Regions from separate parts of the Telluria sp. ZT3P25 genome, predicted to be linked through region 2. Evidence: predicted binding sites of a transcription regulator. Region 2 holds the regulator's gene; the other holds the start of a gene.
What was found. Region 2 encodes FliA, which starts transcription of late flagellar genes. Its sites were predicted from a motif close to CTAAAGTTTNNNNNNNNNNNGCCGNTA; they were not measured.

Region 1: the regulator FliA is predicted to act here: its motif matches at 7,389-7,415, upstream of AC56LY_RS03285 (flagellar protein FliT).

Annotation. Positions count from the first base shown of each region.
Region 1 covers NZ_JCASIJ010000001.1:735,784-745,096, forward strand. The annotation lists gene AC56LY_RS03240 (hypothetical protein) at 1-104, shown strand, start outside; gene AC56LY_RS03245 (AAA family ATPase) at 111-1,781, shown strand; gene AC56LY_RS03250 (general secretion pathway protein GspB) at 1,783-2,553, shown strand; gene mobB (molybdopterin-guanine dinucleotide biosynthesis protein B) at 2,525-3,115, shown strand; gene AC56LY_RS03260 (YjfB family protein) at 3,139-3,330, shown strand; gene AC56LY_RS03265 (DUF883 family protein) at 3,404-3,688, opposite strand; gene AC56LY_RS03270 (RNA-binding S4 domain-containing protein) at 3,794-4,006, opposite strand; gene fumC (class II fumarate hydratase) at 4,067-5,464, opposite strand; gene AC56LY_RS03280 (FimV/HubP-related protein) at 5,590-6,705, shown strand; gene AC56LY_RS03285 (flagellar protein FliT) at 7,055-7,336, opposite strand; gene AC56LY_RS03290 (class I SAM-dependent methyltransferase) at 7,496-8,113, shown strand; gene AC56LY_RS03295 (CsbD family protein) at 8,186-8,362, shown strand; gene AC56LY_RS03300 (AI-2E family transporter) at 8,430-9,313, opposite strand, start outside.
Region 2 covers NZ_JCASIJ010000001.1:3,370,902-3,380,214, reverse strand. The annotation lists gene flhA (flagellar biosynthesis protein FlhA) at 1-1,967, shown strand, start outside; gene AC56LY_RS15005 (hypothetical protein) at 2,459-2,740, opposite strand; gene AC56LY_RS15000 (DUF2778 domain-containing protein) at 2,737-3,195, opposite strand; gene AC56LY_RS14995 (hypothetical protein) at 3,306-3,629, opposite strand; gene flhF (flagellar biosynthesis GTPase FlhF) at 3,931-5,328, shown strand; gene AC56LY_RS14985 (MinD/ParA family ATP-binding protein) at 5,321-6,139, shown strand; gene AC56LY_RS14980 (RNA polymerase sigma factor FliA) at 6,185-6,913, shown strand; gene AC56LY_RS14975 (flagellar motor protein) at 6,895-7,638, shown strand; gene motD (flagellar motor protein MotD) at 7,648-8,403, shown strand; gene AC56LY_RS14965 (hypothetical protein) at 8,482-8,997, shown strand; gene AC56LY_RS14960 (PAAR domain-containing protein) at 8,999-9,265, opposite strand; gene AC56LY_RS14955 (type VI lipase adapter Tla3 domain-containing protein) at 9,292-9,313, opposite strand, start outside.

The DNA of each region.
Region 1 (9,313 bases), 2.6 Mb from region 2:
TGCGCAAGTCGATCCCGGGCAGCACGATCGCTTACGCGAACGACAAAAGCAAAATATACTGCGCCAAGTTCAAGCCGCTGAACGGCCCTCAGGGCATTCGTTAGTCATTCATGTACAACCACTATTTCCAGCTCTCGCACTCGCCATTTTCGATCGCCCCCGATCCGCGTTACCTGTTCATGAGCGAACGGCATCGCGAAGCGCTGGCGCACCTGTTGTACGGGATCGGCAGCGGCGGTGGCTTCGTGCTGCTGACCGGCGAGATCGGCGCCGGCAAGACCACCGTCTGCCGCTGCTTCATCGAGCAGGTGCCAGCGAACTGCCGTCTTGCCTATATCTTCAATCCGCGCCTGACGGCGCAGGAGCTGCTGCAGACCGTGTGCGACGAGCTGCATATCGAGGTAGCGCCGGCGGCATCTGGCGCGGGCGTGAAGGGGTACGTGGATGCGATCAACCGCTACCTGCTGGCCTCGCACGCGCAGGGACTGAACAACGTGCTGGTGATCGACGAGGCGCAGAACCTGTCGAGCGACGTGCTCGAGCAACTGCGCCTGCTGACCAATCTCGAGACTAGCGAGCGCAAGCTGCTGCAGATCATCCTGATCGGCCAACCCGAACTGCGCACGATGCTCGCGCGCCCCGAACTCGAACAACTGGCCCAGCGCGTGATCGCGCGCTACCACCTGGGACCACTGGGCGAAGCCGAGACGGGTGCGTATATCGCGCACCGGCTGGCTGTTGCCGGCGCAGTCGGGACGCCGTTCCCGCCTGCACTGACGCCGCTGGTGCACCGCCTGGCGCATGGCGTGCCGCGCCGGATCAACCTGCTGTGCGATCGCGCGCTGCTGGGCGCCTACGTGGAAAACAGTCCGCAGGTCACGCGCGCCATTGTGCGCCGGGCGGCTGCCGAAGTTTTTGCCGACGATCCGGCCGCGCGCCGTGCGCCGCGCCGCTGGCCGCTGCTCGCTGGCGGCGCGCTGGCCTGCGTGGCACTGGGCGCGGCCGCATGGCAGATGCTGCCGCAGCATGTGGCGGCGCCGGCCGTCGCCGGTGCCATCGCGGTCAAGCCGGCACCCGTGTCGTCGACCAGGCCGAAGCCGGCAGCCATACCGGTCGCTGCATCCGTAGCCGCAACCGCAACCGCAACCGCTGCGGCACCGGGCGCGCCACTGCCGACCCTTGAAAGCGAGACCGCAGCGCTAAGTGCATTGGCGGCATTCTGGGGGCCGTCGTTTGCCGGCCTGGCCGGCGCCGACCCGAAGGCCACCTGCGAGGCCGCACTGCGCGCCAATCTGCGCTGCCATGCAGGGCGGGGCGGCCTGTACGAACTGCGCCTGCTCGACCGGCCGGCCGTGGTCACGCTGCACGACGGCCCGCGCACCGGCCATGCGGTGCTGGTCGCGATGGACGAGCGCAGCGTCACGCTGGCGCACGGCGACCGGCGCGAGCGGGTTGATATCGCTGATTTCGTCGCGCGTTTCGGCGGCGAATTCACCACCTTCTGGCGCATGCCGGCGGCGTTTCGCGATGTCGTCGGCCAGGGAGACCGCGGGCCGGACGTCGACTGGATCGCGCAACGACTTGCAGGCCTGCACAAAGAAACCGCGCCGGCGCTCGATGCACCCCTCGATGCGCGCACCAGGGAGTGGCTGCGCGCCTTCCAGGCCACGCAAGACCTGAAGGCCGATGGCGTGGCCGGACCGCGCACTTATATGCGTCTGAACCAGTTGTCGAACGTGGTCGAACCCCGTTTGCTGACCGCTGGCGGGACGGGAACCTGATATGTCGTACATCCTCGAAGCACTCAAGAAGGCGCAAGCCGAACGCCAGCTGGGCAATGCCCCGACGATCCACGCACCGGCGCCGTCATATGCAGCGCCGCGCGCAGGTCAGGGCGCGCAGCGGCGCTACCTGGCTCTTGGCGCGGGCCTGGTCGTGGTCGTGGCGGCGGTGGCGCTGCTGTGGCCACGCCTTGCGGGCGAGCCACCGGTGCGGCTGGCAGCCGTGACGCCGCCCGTGGTTGCGCCCGTCGCTGCACCGACGACTGCACCGACGACTGCGCCGACAACTGCACCGACAGCTGCGCCGGCGACCGCGCAAGTGGCGGCACCTGTGGCCACGCCTGCGCCGGCCGCTGTTGTCCTACCCGCACCCGCCCCGGTTGTCCAGCCTGCACCTGCACCTGCACCTGCACCTGCACCGGTGGTCGAAGCCCGCCCGGTGCGCACGAAGCCGGCACCCACGCCGGCCGCGCCGCCGTCAACGCCGCCGCGCGAGGCCGCGCCGGCACCTGCCACCGTGACCGCGCAGCCAGGCGGCGACGAACCATTACGCACCCTGCAGCAATTGCCGGACGCGCTCCAGCGTGAGATCCCGAAGCTGGCCTTTGGCGGCTACATCTATTCACCGACGCCTGGCGAAAGTCTGCTGCTGGTCGACAAGATGCTGCGCCGCGAAGGCGAGGAAGTCGCGCCTGGCCTCGTGCTCGAACGCCTGACGCCCAAGGCCGCCGTGATGAACTACCGTGGAACCCGCTACCGTGCGCCGTACTGAGTTGCCAGATCACGGCACGACCGGGCCCGTCCTGGCGGTGGTCGGCTGGTCCGGCAGCGGCAAGACGACGCTGCTCGAGCATCTGGTTGCGGGCCTGTCCGGCGCCGGCCTGCGCGTCAATATTGTCAAGCACAGCCACCACGATATCGAGCTCGAGCCGCCGCGCAAGGACAGTGCGCGCCTGCGCCTGGCTGGCGCGGCCGAGGTGATGATCGCGTCGCCGTACCGGATCGCCATCATGCGTGAACTGCGCGCCGCGCCCGAGCCGCCGCTGGCCGAGCTGCTGGCGCGCCTGTCGCCAGCCGACCTGACGCTGGTGGAAGGCTACAAGTGGGAGACGCTACCGAAGCTGGAAGTGCACCGGCCGGCGCTGGGCAAGCCGGCCCTGTACACCGACGATGCAGCGATCGTTGCGGTGGTCTCGGACGCAGAGCGCCCCTTTGACCTGCGCGCTGGCGTGGCCTGGCTCGACCTGAACGACATTAACGCGGTGCTGGGCTGGATTGGCACCTGGTCGGGCACCGACCCTCAAGTTATGGTTGGCGGCGTCGTTAAAGACTGACGAGTCTTTTTCTGGAGAAGTATATGGACGTCACGAATATTGCCAAGCTGTCGACCAGCATGGCTGAGACCGGTATCCGTCAGGAAGTGGGCATGACGATGCTCAAGCGCGCCATGGACATCGAAGCCTCGTCGGCGGCGCAAATGATCGCATCGCTTCCTCAGGCACAGAACCTGCCGGCGCACCTGGGCAATTCGATCAACACGAAGGCGTGAAGAACCCGGCGCGATGCCGGGTTGTCGTCATTGCAGCTTAGTGAACAGCTTATTGAACAGCTAAGTGAACAGCTTAGTGAAACGCGCGCAGGATGCGCGATTCACCCGAGCGGTCTGCGAACTGTTCGTTGGCCATGCGGGTCGCGGCCATCATGCGTTCGAGCTGCGCGTCTTCGAAACGGGACAGCTCTTCATTGGCCGCTTCAAGGGCCAGCGACAACTTCGTCCGTGCACTCTGATACAACTCGCTCGAATATTGATCCGTATTCTTGAGCAGCTCTTCCGCGTTTTCGATCACGAGGCGCAGATCACCGATAAGTTGCTCTTGCGACTGGACGCGGGTTTCCGGGGTTTCCATCGATTTCACCTATAAGCCGTTGATTAACGTCTTAAAATATAAACAATGAAGCCCGGTTCTGTTTGTTAAGCCGCAAACATAACAAGCTGTCTTTCTGTCTATTTTTTAGCGGACGGTGATTTCGACGTCGCCCAACGTCACGATCTGACCGGTACGGATCTTGGCGGTCTTGCGCAATTCCTGCTTGCCGTCGACCTTTACCACGCCGCTGGCGACCAGGTTCTTGCCGGCGCCGCCGCTGTCGACCAGGCCGGCCAGCTTGAGCAACTGGTTGACTTCGACAAATTCCGATGTCAACTCAAATTCGATTTTCTGCATTCTTTCCTCGGGAATAAAAAGGCGGCCTGATCGTTACGAGGCCGCCCGGGTACTGGATGTTTACTCGACCGGATCGGGCCGCGTCATATCGATCGGCACGATCCACTGGTCAAACTGCTGATCGTCGACAAAGCCGCTCTGCAGGGCTGCCTGGCGCAGGGTCAGGCCTTCCTTCGATGCGGTCTTGGCAATCTGCGCGGCGCGATCATACCCGATGTGCGGCGCCAGTGCGGTCACCAGCATCAGCGATTTTTCCATCAGTTCGCCGATCCGGACCAGGTTCGGTTCGATCCCCTGGGCGCAATGCGTATCGAACGAGCGCATGCCGTCAGCCAGCAGGCGTGCACTTTGCAGGAAGTTATGCGCGATCATCGGCTTGAACACATTGAGCTCGAAATTGCCCTGTGAGCCGCCGATCGTGATCGCGACATCGTTGCCGAACACCTGGCAGCAAAGCATCGTCAACGCTTCGCACTGGGTCGGATTGACCTTGCCGGGCATGATCGAGCTGCCCGGTTCGTTCTCGGGGATCGTGATTTCTCCCAGGCCCGAGCGCGGGCCAGAGGCCATCCAGCGGATATCGTTAGCGATTTTCATCAGCGCCGTGGCCAGCAGCTTGAACGCGCCATGGGCCGAGACCATCGCGTCATGCCCGGCCAGCGCCATGAATTTGTTGGGCGCCGACTTGAACGACAGGCCGGTGCGCGAACCGAGTTCGGCCGCAATACGTGGCGCGAAATCGGGGTGCGCATTCAGGCCCGTGCCCACGGCGGTGCCACCGGCCGCCAGTTGTAGCAAGCCCGACAGGGTGGACTTGAGCGCGCTTTCGGCGAATTCGAGCTGGGCGACGTAGCCGGAAAATTCCTGGCCCAGCGTCAGCGGCGTCGCATCCTGCAGGTGGGTGCGGCCGATCTTGACGATTGGCTCGAAATCGCGCGACTTGCGCACCAGCGTGCCGCGCAACTGCGCCAGCGCAGGCAGGACTTCCTTGGCCAGCGCCCAGGCGGCTGCCACGTGCATTGCGGTAGGGAAGATGTCGTTGGACGACTGGCCCATGTTGACGTGGTCGTTCGGGTGCAGCAGGCGTGCTTCGCCGCGCTCGCCGCCGAGCAGCTCGGAGCCGCGGTTGGCCAGCACTTCGTTCATGTTCATATTGCTTTGCGTGCCCGAACCGGTCTGCCACACGGCCAGCGGGAATTCGCCGGGGTGGCGCCCGTCGAGCACTTCATCGGCCGCGCGGATGATGGCGTCGGCCTTGTCGGCTGGCAGCTTGCCCAGCGAGCGGTTGACGGCGGCCGCGGCGCGCTTGACCTGGGCGAGGGCGGCGACGAGCTCGGGCGCCATGCGTTCGGTCGAGATGTGGAAGTGGTGAAGCGAGCGCTGGGTTTGCGCACCCCACAAATTGTTCTGTGGCACTTCGATGGGACCAAAGCTGTCTTTCTCAATCCTGTTTTCCATGGACATGTCCTGATATGCAAGAGGCTGGGATTAAAGAGTTTATCCCAATGTCCGTTAATGACGCTTGGGCTTCACTTTTGTTAGTTGCTATGGCCAGCCGCCTCCCTGTATTCATCACATGTGTTTTGCTCTCTTGCGGCGTCGGCGCGGCCGAGCTTGGCGAGCCGCGCATCGGTTCGTATATCGGCCAGCCGCTAGCGCTGGAACTCGAGCTGACCGCGCTCGCGTCGCCCGCGACCCTGGTCCAGGCACGCCTGGCGCGCCCCGACGTGTACCGGGGCGCGAACATCGGCATGCCGACCGTGCTGGCGACGCTGGCCATGCGTGTGAGCCAGCGCGATGGCCGTCAGTTCCTGCGCGTGACGTCGTCGGCGCCGGTTGAATCAAGCCGCCTGCATCTGTATCTGGAACTGGCCGATGGGGGCGAGCGCGATGTGCGTCTTGTGACGCTTTTCATTGCGCCCAATCCGAATCCGCCGGCGCCAGCCGTTCCGCTGCCCGTTGCGGTGCCAGCGCCAGTGCCAGCGGCGGTGCCGGTCGTGGCCGTCCTGCCTGCTGCACCCGTTGCGGCGTCCAGGCCGATCGCCGTGGTCAAGCCCGCGCCGGTAAAGCCGCCCAAGCCACCGAAGCCACCGAAGCCACCGAAGCCGCCCAAGCCGCTGGCCGTGGCGAAGGCCGCGCCAGCACCGGAACCGGAACCGGCCGCAGCCACGCAGGCGTCAACCTCATTGCCGAAGCCGCTGCCAGTTCCGGTATCTGCACCTGCACCTGCACCCGCAGCGGCGCCTGCCGCAACCTGCGCGCCGTCTTCCGCCGACAGTGCGCCGGTGTGCGCCGCGCTCGATGTCAAGAATGCCTTGCTGCGCGAGCAGATCGGCACGCTGGAAGACAAGGTAAGGGTGTTGCAAGTGGCGCTGGGCGCCAACCCGTCCGCCGTTGTCCAGGACAAGGTGGCGAAGCCGGCGACGCCAAGGCCATCCCGCAAGCGGCCTGCGCCGGAGCCGGAAGCGTCCACCCCTTGGGGCTGGATCGCCGGCGCGGTGCTCGCCTTGCTGGGGCTCGCGGGTGGCGTGCTGGTCGTTCTGCGGCGCCGCAAACGGGCAGGACCGATGATCCAGCCCATGCCGCGCGCCTCGCTGACGGCGCGTCTGCGCCAGCGTTTCGCCCCCAAGAACAAGGCGCCGGCACCGGTCGAACCACAGCTGGATGAGTCGCACAAGGAAATGTCTACACAACTTTGATTCTGCGCTATAATGGCCTTGTGATCGACAAGATCACAGACAGTGCAGGGTCTGGCGCAGTCACCAACGATAGGTGGCGCGGCAAGCAGACGACCGTTGAGGAAACGCCTGTGTCTGGAAGCAGTCTGCTTGCCTACAGTGGCAACGGACGCCGGCAGCAACCGGCACGAGGCGACGCCAGCAGATAGCTGGGGTTCGTCCTCTCACAGAATTCGCCGTCCAGCTCCCAGCTCGATGGCCACCAAAGCGCCCGATGGGCGCTTTTTTGTTGTCCTGGCGTTTGCAATGTGGTGCATCGGGACGCAAAAAAAGCACCCGCAGGTGCTTTGATCAACGATTCAATGGCAACTCAGTGTGCTTGCAGTGCGCGATCGACCTGGTCGTCCCATGGGTCGGTCACATCACGGATGGCGCGATCGTTGGCCATCAATTGCTTCAACAGGTCGACCTTGCTCAGGCGCTTGGCGCCCGCCAGTGCCGGCAGGCCGGCTACTGCCGGGGCTGCCTGAGCCCGGGCTTCCATATTCAATTGGGCAAACTCGTGCCAGTCGCCTGCCTTGGCGGCGTGCGTCATCTGACCTGTCAGGCCAGCGAGGTTTTCGTATATCGCAAGGACATCGTTTGCGTTCATAGTGGCACCAGAGCATTGATTGTCAGGCCGGATTCCCGGTTGTCTGAATCGTTTACGGCTGAGCTTATCGAAACTTTAGGGTGATCGAGAAAATATCTTCAAATTATTTTGCGCCGAGGCGTCTACCGCAAGCGGCGCCGCCGCTGGCATACTATGCGCATGAACCATGACGACATTTCCCGCACTACGCTTCAACACTACAACGAGCATGCCGAGGATTTCTTTAACGGCACAATCGACCATGACGTAAGTCAAAACATTGATGCGCTGCTGGGCGCGATCGCAACGCCAGCGCCGCACACGATTCTCGACCTGGGTTGCGGGCCAGGGCGCGACCTCAAGACCTTCAGCGGTCTGGGCCATCGAGCGATCGGCGTGGATGGCAGCGAACGGTTTGTCGCGATGGCGCGGCAGTACAGTGGTTGCGACGTGTGGCAGCAGGATTTCCTGCACCTCGATTTGCCGCCGGCGCTGTTCGATGGCGTGTTTGCCAACGCGGTGCTGTTCCATGTCCCCAGTGCGGCCTTGCCGCACACGCTCGATCAATTGTTCGGTACGCTCAAGCCGGGCGGGGTGCTGTTCACCTCGAATCCACGCGGCCAGAATCAGGAAGGCTGGAATGGCGACCGCTATGGCAGCTACCATGACTACGAGAGTTGGGAGCGTTTCTTGCTGGCGGCCGGTTTTGTTGCGCTGCACCACTATTACCGCCCGCCCGGCTTGCCACGCGACCAGCAACCGTGGCTGGCGAGCGTGTGGCGTAAGCCTGTTTGTTAAACGCCGTACAGAACTGACTTGCACATGCTCCTACTGTCAAGCCTCATCCACGTCACGGGCAAGGAGATTGCAATGAACAAGGATCAAGTCAAGGGCAAAACAAAGGAAGTCGCCGGCAAGGTGCAGGAGAAAGTCGGCGAAGCCGTCGGCAGCCGCCAGCAGCAGAGCGAAGGCCTGTCGAACCAGGCTGAAGGCAAAGCTCAGAAGAAAGTTGGCGACGTCAAGGAAATTGCAAAAGGCAACCGCTGATGTACGTTTGCTGATTCACCTCAGCAGCATGATCGACAAAGCCGCGCATTGCGCGGCTTTGTTGTTATCAGGACCCTTGTGCGGATCTGTCCCCGCGTTTGTCCCCGGATCTATCTCCCAGTATGTCTTCGATATACAGCATCTTGACCAGCACCGACAGCACGGCCGCCAGTGGCGTGGCCAGTGCCACGCCGGCAAAGCCGAACAGCGTGCCGAAGATCAGTTGCATCACGATCACGAGGGCCGGCGGCAATTCGATGGCTTTGGCCTCGATCATCGGCTGCAGCACATAGCCTTCGAGCATATTGATCGCTGCAAACAGCAGCAGCGCATACAACGCCAGGTCAGGGCTGATCGACAGCGCCAGCAAGACCGCCGGAATGCCCGCCATGATCGGGCCCAGGTACGGAATGAAGTCGAGCAGGCCCGCAATCACACCCAGGATCAGCGCCAGCGGCACACCGAGCAGACTCAGGCCGATCGCCGTCGTGACGCCAACGATCAGCATCGACACGGCCTTGCCCAGCAGCCAGCTCGACAGGTTGTCGCCCATCTCCTGCAGTACTTCACGTGCGCGGCCACGCTTCTGTTGCGGCACGAGGCGGATGAAGCCACCGGTATATACGCCAGGTGACGCAGCAAAATAAATGCCCACGAAAATGATGATGACAATATTGCCCAGCGCGCCAATGATGCCACTGAAGAACAGGCCGGCATTCGGCACGAGCGAACCCATCTGCTTGACGATGTCTTCCGGCGGTGGCAGCTCGGCTACCACGCGCTTGAGCAGAGGATGTTGCGCGACTTCGGCTTGCAGGCGCTCGACTGCGGCAGGGATCTCCTTGGCCAGCTGACCTGACTGTTCGGAAATCTGCGGCGCCATCGCCCACCCGCCCAGGCCGAAGATGGCGGTGAGCAGCAGCACGACGATGACGAGGGCGATATTGCGCT
Region 2 (9,313 bases):
TCGCGCTGTCGATCATCGTGCTGCTGACCGCGCTGTACACGGTCAAGCCGCTCGACTTTCTGGCCTTCCCGTCGATTCTTCTCGTGTCGACCATGCTGCGCCTGGCGCTGAACGTCGCCTCGACCCGTATCGTGTTGACCGAAGGCCATACCGGTAGCGCCGCTGCCGGCAAGGTGGTCGAGGCCTTCGGCCACTTCCTGATCGGCGGTAACTATACCGTTGGTATCGTCGTCTTCATCATCCTGACCATCATCAACTTCTCGGTCGTGACCAAGGGCGCGGGCCGTATCGCCGAAGTCGGCGCACGCTTTGCGCTGGACGCGATGCCGGGCAAGCAGATGGCGATCGACGCCGACCTGAACGCCGGCCTGATCGGCGAAGACGAAGCGCGCAAGCGCCGCCTGGAAGTCTCGCAAGAAGCTGAGTTCTACGGCGCGATGGACGGTGCCTCGAAATACGTGAAGGGTGACGCTGTCGCCGGTATCATGATTACCGTGATCAATATGATCGCCGGCCTGATCGTCGGCGTCGTGATGCACGACCTGGCCATTGGCGAAGCAACCAAGATCTACACGCTGCTGGCCATCGGTGACGGCCTGGTGGCCCAGATTCCTTCGCTGATCATCTCGATCGCCGCCGGTATGGTGGTTTCGCGCGTGGCCAACGATGAAGACGTCAGCTCGCAGCTGACCAACCAGCTGTTTGCCCGCCCGGAAGCGCTGTACATCACGGCCGCCATCATCGGCGGTCTGGGCATGATCCCGGGCATGCCGAACGTGGTGTTTTTGCTGCTGGCCGGCTCGCTTGCTGCCGGTGGTTATTTCATCTCGAAGCGCAGGAAAGAGGCGCCGGCCGCGGCAGAGGCCGCCGCCGCCGCCGTGGCCGATGCCGCCGCTGCTGCCCGCACGACGCCGGCCGAGAGCGAAGAAGCGACCTGGCAAGACGTGATGCCGGTCGACACGCTGGGTCTGGAAGTGGGCTACCGCCTGATTCCGCTGGTCGACAAGAACCAGGGCGGCGAGCTGCTCAAGCGCATCAAGGGCATCCGCAAGAAGTTCGCGCAAGAAGTAGGCTTTTTGGCGCCGCCGGTGCACATCCGCGACAACCTCGAACTCAAGCCATCGGCCTACCGCATCACGCTCAAGGGCGTCGAAGTGGGCAGCGGCGAAGCACTCAACGGCCAATTTTTGGCGATCAACCCGGGCATGGCCAGCGGCACGCTGCCCGGCGTGGTCACCACCGACCCGGCCTTCGGCCTGCCGGCCACCTGGATCGAAGCGAGCCTGCGCGACGAAGCGCAAAGCATGGGCTACACCGTGGTCGATGCCGGTACCGTCGTTGCCACGCACCTGAACCACCTGATCACGCTGCACGCGTCGGAACTGCTGGGTCGCATGGAAGTGCAGGCGCTGCTGGACCACCTTGGCAAGGAAACCCCGAAACTGGTCGAAGACCTGGTGCCGAAAGTCGTCTCGCTGTCGACGCTGCAAAAAGTGCTGCAGAACCTGCTGCTCGAAGGCGTGCACATCCGCGACATGCGCTCGATCATCGAAGCGCTGTCGGAGCACGCCGGCATGACGCAGGACCCGGCCGAACTGACCGCCGTGGTGCGCGTGTCGCTGGGCAGGGCGATCGTCCAGCAATTGTTCCCGGGCGAGAACGAGCTGTCGGTGATGACCCTGGATAACCGCCTCGAGCGCCTGTTGATGCAGGCGATGGGTGCGGGCGGCGACGGTACCGGCATCGAGCCGGGCCTGGCGGACACGATCGCGCAACAGGCAGCGCACGCCGCCAACCAGCAAGAGCAGATGGGCCTGTCGCCCGTGCTCTTGGTGCCGGCGCCGCTGCGCGTGTTGCTGTCGCGCTTTTTGCGCCGCGCCGTGCCTGCGCTCAAGGTGCTGTCGCATGCCGAAGTGCCTGAGACCAAGACGATTCGCGTGACGAGTTTGGTGGGTGTGCCGATGTAACAGGCAGGGGCAGCAGGGGCAGCAGGTGCTGCGCCTTGTGCCCATCATGCTGGCGCAGGGCGATGGATGTGACGCCAGACGAGCCAGCCAAGCATCGTGATGGTCGTGATCACGGTAAATGCCAGCCCCAGGGTGACGAGTATCTCGAGATCGGCCAGCTCTTCGCCATCCCTTGAGCCATACAGCTCGATCAGGCAGATTGCCCATGCCTCCGGGAACGGTGGGAAAAGGTCGTGATGGATAATCAGAACAGAGATAGTCGTAGCAGTGTCCTCTTCATTGAACAGTCACTCGTCCATAAGCGTGTAAGAGGTGCCTGGAATGAGAACCTGACCGCCTGCGATGAGTTGATGTCGAAGTACGTCGAAGTCAGTCCGGGTTGTCAGCGTAATGCACTCTTGTAACTGAGACCAAGACGATTCGCGCAACGAGCCTGGTGGGTGTGCCGATGTAATCGCCAGGGCAGCGCTTGTGCACTGCCCTGGCTCTGGCTAGTCGTGCGCCAGAGGAGGTGGGCGTAGTTTGCGCCAGACAAGGATGCCGGTCGATGTGACGATCAGTACGATCACCAGTGCACCGGCCAGAGCGACAAGCAATTCGACATCGGCCATTTCCTCACCGTTGGTTGCGCCATATAGATCGCTGAGCCAGATAAAGAAGGGAATTGGCACCTGCGGGAAGAGGTAATGGTAGGTCAGCCATAAGCGGGCAAGTGCGGCGGTAGCGACCAGTACCCACATCGTCATCAGGCTTCGCAGGATAATTTTCTTCACGTGACAGTCACCCGGCCGTAAGCTGTCAACGTGCTATCGGGGATGGTCATCCTGGTCGTCGCCTTGATATGAGTGCGCAAAATATTGAAGTCGACCTCCCGCTCGATGGTGATGCAGCCTCTGCTGATACCGGCTGGTCCTTTCGGATGCAGACGGAAGTTGCCCCGTTTGACCCTGTCGCAAAAAAATTCGTCATCGACGTTGCCATCTGCGGCATAGAGGGCAAACCAGTCAGAGCGGCCGGTGAATACATCGCGGAGTGCTCCCAGCGTACCGCCAGAGTGGCGATCGAGCAGGTAGTAGACACCGGGAGGAATTGGACCGGAATTCGCGTTGCAAATGAACTCCCGGCGGTTTACCTGGTTGTCCAAGCCTGAAAAGGCTGGAAATTTTAACGAGTTCATTTCAAACGTACTCAGCGGTTTACCGTTGAGTTTGAATGTACATTCGACCATAGGGAACCCTTTGAAGCCTGGTTGAGGAGCTTTTGATCATAGGTAGCTGACGCAGGCGGTTGCTGAGGTGCCACAACCGATGACGCTGCCACAGCGGCGCGCGGTGTCGCCTAGCCAATCACGATCTGCTTTTCGATCCGCCCCAGATCGGTGATCGTCACGACGACATGCAGCGGACTGTCCCAGTCGACATGCAGATGAAACTCGACGCCGCCGGCGCCGCCTTCGGGATCGTGCGGCCCGATATTGGTGACATACACATTGGCGTCGCCCAGGTGAGGGCGGCCGGGTGGTGAATCGAACGGGTCAAGAACCGGTTTCCATTCTGCGGCCGTGATCAGTACGGCCGAGCTCTCGGTGAGGCCGGGCCAGTTGAAATTCTGGCGTACACGGCCATGTACGTTACGGTAAATCAGCCGGATCGAGCGTGCCATGGGAGTCTCCTGATAAGTGGAACTGGCACGCCAGCCGTGCCAGTCACGGTTCGACCTGGCCGGCATCGGCAAAGTCGGCACCCGCACGCCACCTTTTTGCGCCAGCGCAAACCCGGACAGCAACCGCATCAATCCTGCCAAGTTGCAAAAAACTGGTATCACTTTTTCTGATTGTGGGGAAATAGGCCCTTTTCCCCATCCTTCTCGGCTGATCGTTTCCACACGGCATCGACAATAATGATTCCTATCGATGGGCATGTGCCCGTCATGCAGAACATAGATTGAAGTGCGGAGAACCACGATGAAAGTGAAGAAATTTACAGCGGCAACTTCCCGGGATGCCTTGCGCAAGGTGCGCGAAGCCTTGGGCCCGGATGCCGTCATCCTGTCCAACCGTCCGGTCGATGGCGCCGTCGAAATCCTGGCGCTCGATAACGATGACGTCGCCTCGCTGTCGGCACCTGTCGCCGATTCCGAGATGGCCCAGCCGAAGCCGCAGCTGCAGCACTTCGACGAACTCGCACCGGCGGCGCCGCGCGCCACCCCGGCCCGCCGCTACCAGGATGCCGGTCCGGCCATGAACGCGCCGGTCGCACCCGCCTACGTCGCACCTGTCGCCCCACTGGCGCCGACCGAGCCGGTCGCAACCTACGCCGAACGCCGCGCACCGGCGCCTGAACCGACCATCGACATGGCCGCCATGACCGCCATGATGAGCGCCGCCATCACCCAGGCCAAGGAATCGGCGACCTCTGAAGTCAGCAGCATGATGAGCGAAATCCGCGCCATGCGCGGCCTGATGGAAACCCAGCTGGCCGAACTGTCGTGGGGCTCGACCGCCCAGCGCGAGCCGCACAAGGCGACCGTCCTGCGTGAGATGCTCGCTGCCGGTTTCTCGGCCACGCTGGCGCGCTATATCATTGAAAAAATGCCTGCCACCGACGACGCAGCGCAAGCGATGCGCTGGGTGAAGACCGTGCTGGCACGCAACCTGGCGACCATTGGCAACGAAGACGCGATGCTGTCCGAAGGCGGCGTGTTCGCGCTGGTCGGCCCGACCGGCGTGGGCAAGACCACCACCACCGCCAAGCTGGCCGCACGCTGCGTGATGCGCCACGGCCCGGACAAGCTGGCCCTGATCACCACCGATGCCTACCGTATCGGCGGTCACGAGCAACTGCGCATCTACGGCAAGATCCTCGGCGTGATGGTGCACTCGGTGAAGGATGAAGCCGACCTGCGCATCGCCCTGAAAGAACTGCGCAACAAGCACACGGTGCTGATCGACACCATCGGCATGTCGCAGCGCGACCACATGGTGGCCGAGCAGGTCGCGATGCTGTCGGGCTCGGGTGCTGAAGTCAAACGCCTGCTGTGCCTGAACTCGACGTCGACCAACGAGACGCTGAACGAAGTCGTGCGCGCCTACCAGGGCAGCGGCCTGCACGGCGCGATCATGACCAAGATGGACGAAGCGGCCTCCACCGGCGGCGTGCTCGACATCGTGATTCGCCAGAAGCTCAAACTGCATTACGTCTCAAACGGCCAGCGCGTGCCGGAAGACCTGCACGTGGCCGACAGCGCGATGCTGATCGATCGCGCGTTCCGCAACCGTGGCACGGCCCCGGCGGACGCCGACCTGCCGATGCTGATGGCAGCCACTGCGCAGGCCAACCGCCGCGAGGTGTCGCATGGCTAGTTTTGACTTCGACCAGGCCGAAGGCCTGCGCCGCATGCTGCAAGGCCCGCGTCCGCGCGTGGTCACGTTTCTGTCGGCCACGCCGGAAGACGACAAGGGCGCGATGCTGGTGAACCTGGGCGCCTCGCTGGCCCAGGCGGGCAACGAAGTGCTGATCGTCGACGCCTGCAACGTGGAATACGGCGTCGCCCGCCGTCTGGGTCTGAACCGCGGCGCGTCGCTGCTGCAGGTCGCACGCCAGGAAAGCGCGCTGAACCAGGTGATCCATCCGGCCCCGCAAGGCTTCTCGGTGGTGCCCATGGGCGCGCCTGAATCGACCGACGACGTGCGGCGCCTTGGCAAGACGTTCGATGTGCTGGCCACGCAAGCGGGCATCGTGATCGTCGATGGCGAACTGGGCCCGGACGGCGAATTCCCGGTGCCGTTGATGTCCAGTTCCGAGATCGTGATCCAGGTATCGACCAGCGCAGCCTCGATCACCAATGCCTACTCGCTCATCAAGCGCCTGACGCAGGAACTGGGCCGCCGCCCATTCGGCATCCTGGTCACCGGCGCTACTGAGGGGGAAGCCAAGGTGGTATACGATAATATGTCACTGGCAGCAACACGTTATCTGGCCGTCAAGCTCAGTTTCATGGGCGCCGTGCCGGCCGACGAATACCTGCACCGCGCCGCGCGTCTGGGCCGGGCCGTGGTCGATGCGTTTCCGCTGGCCGGTGCATCGGTTGCGTTTCGCCAGCTGGCCGGCAAGTTCGCACTGCCTGCAATGCCGCAGTTCGGCCGCCAGGGCAGCGCGTCCATCGGTTCCTGACGCAGCCGCCATCGAATACGCACATAGAAAAAGATACATATCAGCATGTACACGGCCAAAGGGAAAGCGGACAAGAATTCTTTGCTGACGGAGCATATGCCGTTGGTAAAGCGTCTTGCCCACCACATGAAGGCGAAGCTGCCGCCTTCGGTGGAGGTCGATGACCTGATCCAGGCCGGCATGATCGGTTTGCTCGACGCGATCAACCGCTACGAAGACGACCACGGCGCGCAGTTCGAGACCTACGCCGTGCTGCGCATCCGCGGCGCGATGCTGGACGAACTGCGCGCCAGCGACTGGATGCCGCGCAGCACGCGCCAGAACATGCGCAAGGTCGAAGGCGCGATGCAGTCGCTGCAGCAGCGCCTGGGCCGCCCGCCGAGCGAATCCGAAGTGGCCGCGTCGCTCAAGATCTCGCTCGACGAGTACCAGGACATGCTGGCCGACTCGGGCGGCCACCAGCTGCTGTACTACGAAGACTTCCACGCCGACGAAGGCAGCGACAGCTTCCTCGACCGCTATGCGGTGGACGATGCCGATCCGCTGCGCAGCCTGATGGAAACCGATTTCCGCCAAGCCGTGATCGACGCGATCGACAAGTTGCCGCCGCGCGAAAAACTCCTGATGGGCCTGTACTACGAAGAAGAACTGAACCTGAAGGAAATCGGCGCCGTGATGGGCGTGAGTGAATCGCGGGTGTCGCAGCTGCACACCCAGGCCGTCGCACGTTTGCGCACCACCTTACGGGAGCAATTATGGACTGGGCCAGCGTAATCGGCCTGGTGCTGGCGATCGCCGGCATCTTTCTCGGTTACACCCTCGACGGCGGCAAGTTCTCGTCGTTGATCCAGCCTGCCGCATTTGCCATCGTGGTGGTCGGCACCTTCGGCGCCGTGCTGCTGCAAAGCGAGACGCGCACCTTCTTGCGCGGCATCACCATGCTGCGCTGGGTATTCGTGCCACCCAAAAACGGCCGCCAGAAACTGTCGCGCGAAATCGCGCTGTGGAGCCTGACGGCACGCCGCGATGGCTTGCTGTCGCTTGAACAATTCATGAGCAAGGCCGACCCCTTCATCGCCAAGGGTTTGCGCCTGGTGGTCGACGGGATCGCGCCCGACAAGGTGCGCAGCCTGCTCGAACACGAAATCAACGGCTACGAATTCGCCCAGCGCCAGGCGGCGCGCATCTGGGAATCGGCCGCCGGCTATTCGCCGACGATCGGTATCCTGGGCGCCGTGCTGGGCCTGATCCACGTGATGGAAAACCTGTCCGATCCGGCCCGCCTGGGTTCCGGCATCGCGGTCGCGTTCGTCTCGACCGTGTATGGCGTGGGCATGGCCAACCTGTTCTTCTACCCGGTGGGCAACAAGCTCAAGGCCATCGTCAGCGACAAGGTGTCGCAGTACGAGATCCTGGCCGAAGTGTTCTCGGACCTGGCCAGCGGCGACCATGGCCGCGTCATCGACGAACGCGTCGCCAGCCTGCTCACGCACCACTAGGACAGCGCCATGGCCCGCAAGCGCTACGACGACGATGTCCCCACCGAAAACCACGAACGCTGGCTGATTTCATACGCCGACCTGATTACGCTGCTGTTCGCGTTTTTCGTCGTCATGTACGCCATCTCGATCGTCAACGAAGGCAAGTACCAGGTGCTGTCCGATGCGCTGGGCGATGCGTTCGGTGGGCGCGGCGCCGCCACCAAGGTCAACACCAACGTCGAGCCGGTGCTGCCGCTGTCGCACATCATCAACCGCCGCCGCAACGAAGCGGCGCGGCGCGAGCAGGAAAAGATGGGCGTGATGGCGCGCGAACTGTCGGCGACCTTGCTGCCGCTGGTGAAGTCGGGCCAGGTGCGGGTGATCCAGAACGCGCGCGGCATCAGCGTCGAGATCAATGCCAGTGTGCTGTTCCCGCAGGGTGAGGCGGTGCTCGACGGCGAGGGCCAGGTCATCCTGGCGCAGGTGGCGGGCCTGCTCAAGAACGACTCGCACCGCATCGAAGTCGAAGGCCACACCGACGACCTGCCGATCGCCAATCCGCTGTATCCATCGAACTGGGAACTGTCTACCGCACGTGCAAGCAGCGTGGTGCGGCTGTTTGCCGCCAACGGCGTGCCCGAGGTGCGCCTGTCGGCGATCGGCTTTGCCGCGACGCGCCCGGTGGCGCCCAATACCGACGAGGCCGGCAAGGCGCGCAACCGGCGCGTGGCGGTGATGATCCTGGCAGCGCTGCCGGAAACCGGCGGAAACATACTTCCGTGAATGTATTGATCGAATCATGGCATAATCGACAGGCAGCGTCGCGCGGGTGACGCCTGCCGTGATCCTCTAGGAGTCGCAATGCATGTCAAACGAAGCTCGCCGGCGGCCAAGCTGGCAATGGTGCTGTCGCTGGTCGGCGTAGTTGGCGTGGTCAAGGCCGTGGAGGCCAAGGTGAACGTCCATCACCGGCTCGAAGTCGAAACCGGGGCCGGCAAGGTCAAGGTGCGGGTGCTGATCGAGAACCGGGGCGATGCGCCGGTATGGATTCCGCGCGAGATCGCGCTGGGCGACGACCTGAGCGCGCCACGGTTTGCACTCAGTTCACTGACGGACACGGTCGCCTACACGGGCCGCATGGTCAAGCGCGGCCCGCTGAACGCTGCCGATTACCTCGAAATAAAGCCGCAGACGACCTACCTGAACACGCTCGACATCACGCAGGCCTATGCGTTCAAGCCGGGCCAGCACAGTTACGAGATCCGCTACGCCGGCCCGTGGGTGACCGATCTGCGCAAACTCGACGCGGGCGGCATCAAGAGCAGCCCGGCGCTGCCGGTGAAGTTCTCGCACACGGTCAGGATGGCCGCGCGCTGATTCAGGGCGCCTTGCAGTTGGTGGCGCTGGCGATCAGCGTCGCGCCACAACTCGTCTTGTCGCCATCGAAGGCAATCAGCTTGCCATCGATTTTATGCTGCGCCGAGCCGCTGACGATCTTGCAGCCATTGTGACCTTTGATGGGGCAACTGCAGGTGTCGCCCACGCACGCCACTGGAATACCGCCCACCTTCACATGCCGCGCGCTGACGCTTAGGACCTTGCCGCCATGCGAGGTGGCGTCGCCGAGCCTGATGATGTTGCGCATGATTGAGCCTTTCTTGTGACGATGATTCAGTCGGATGCCGTGTCGTGT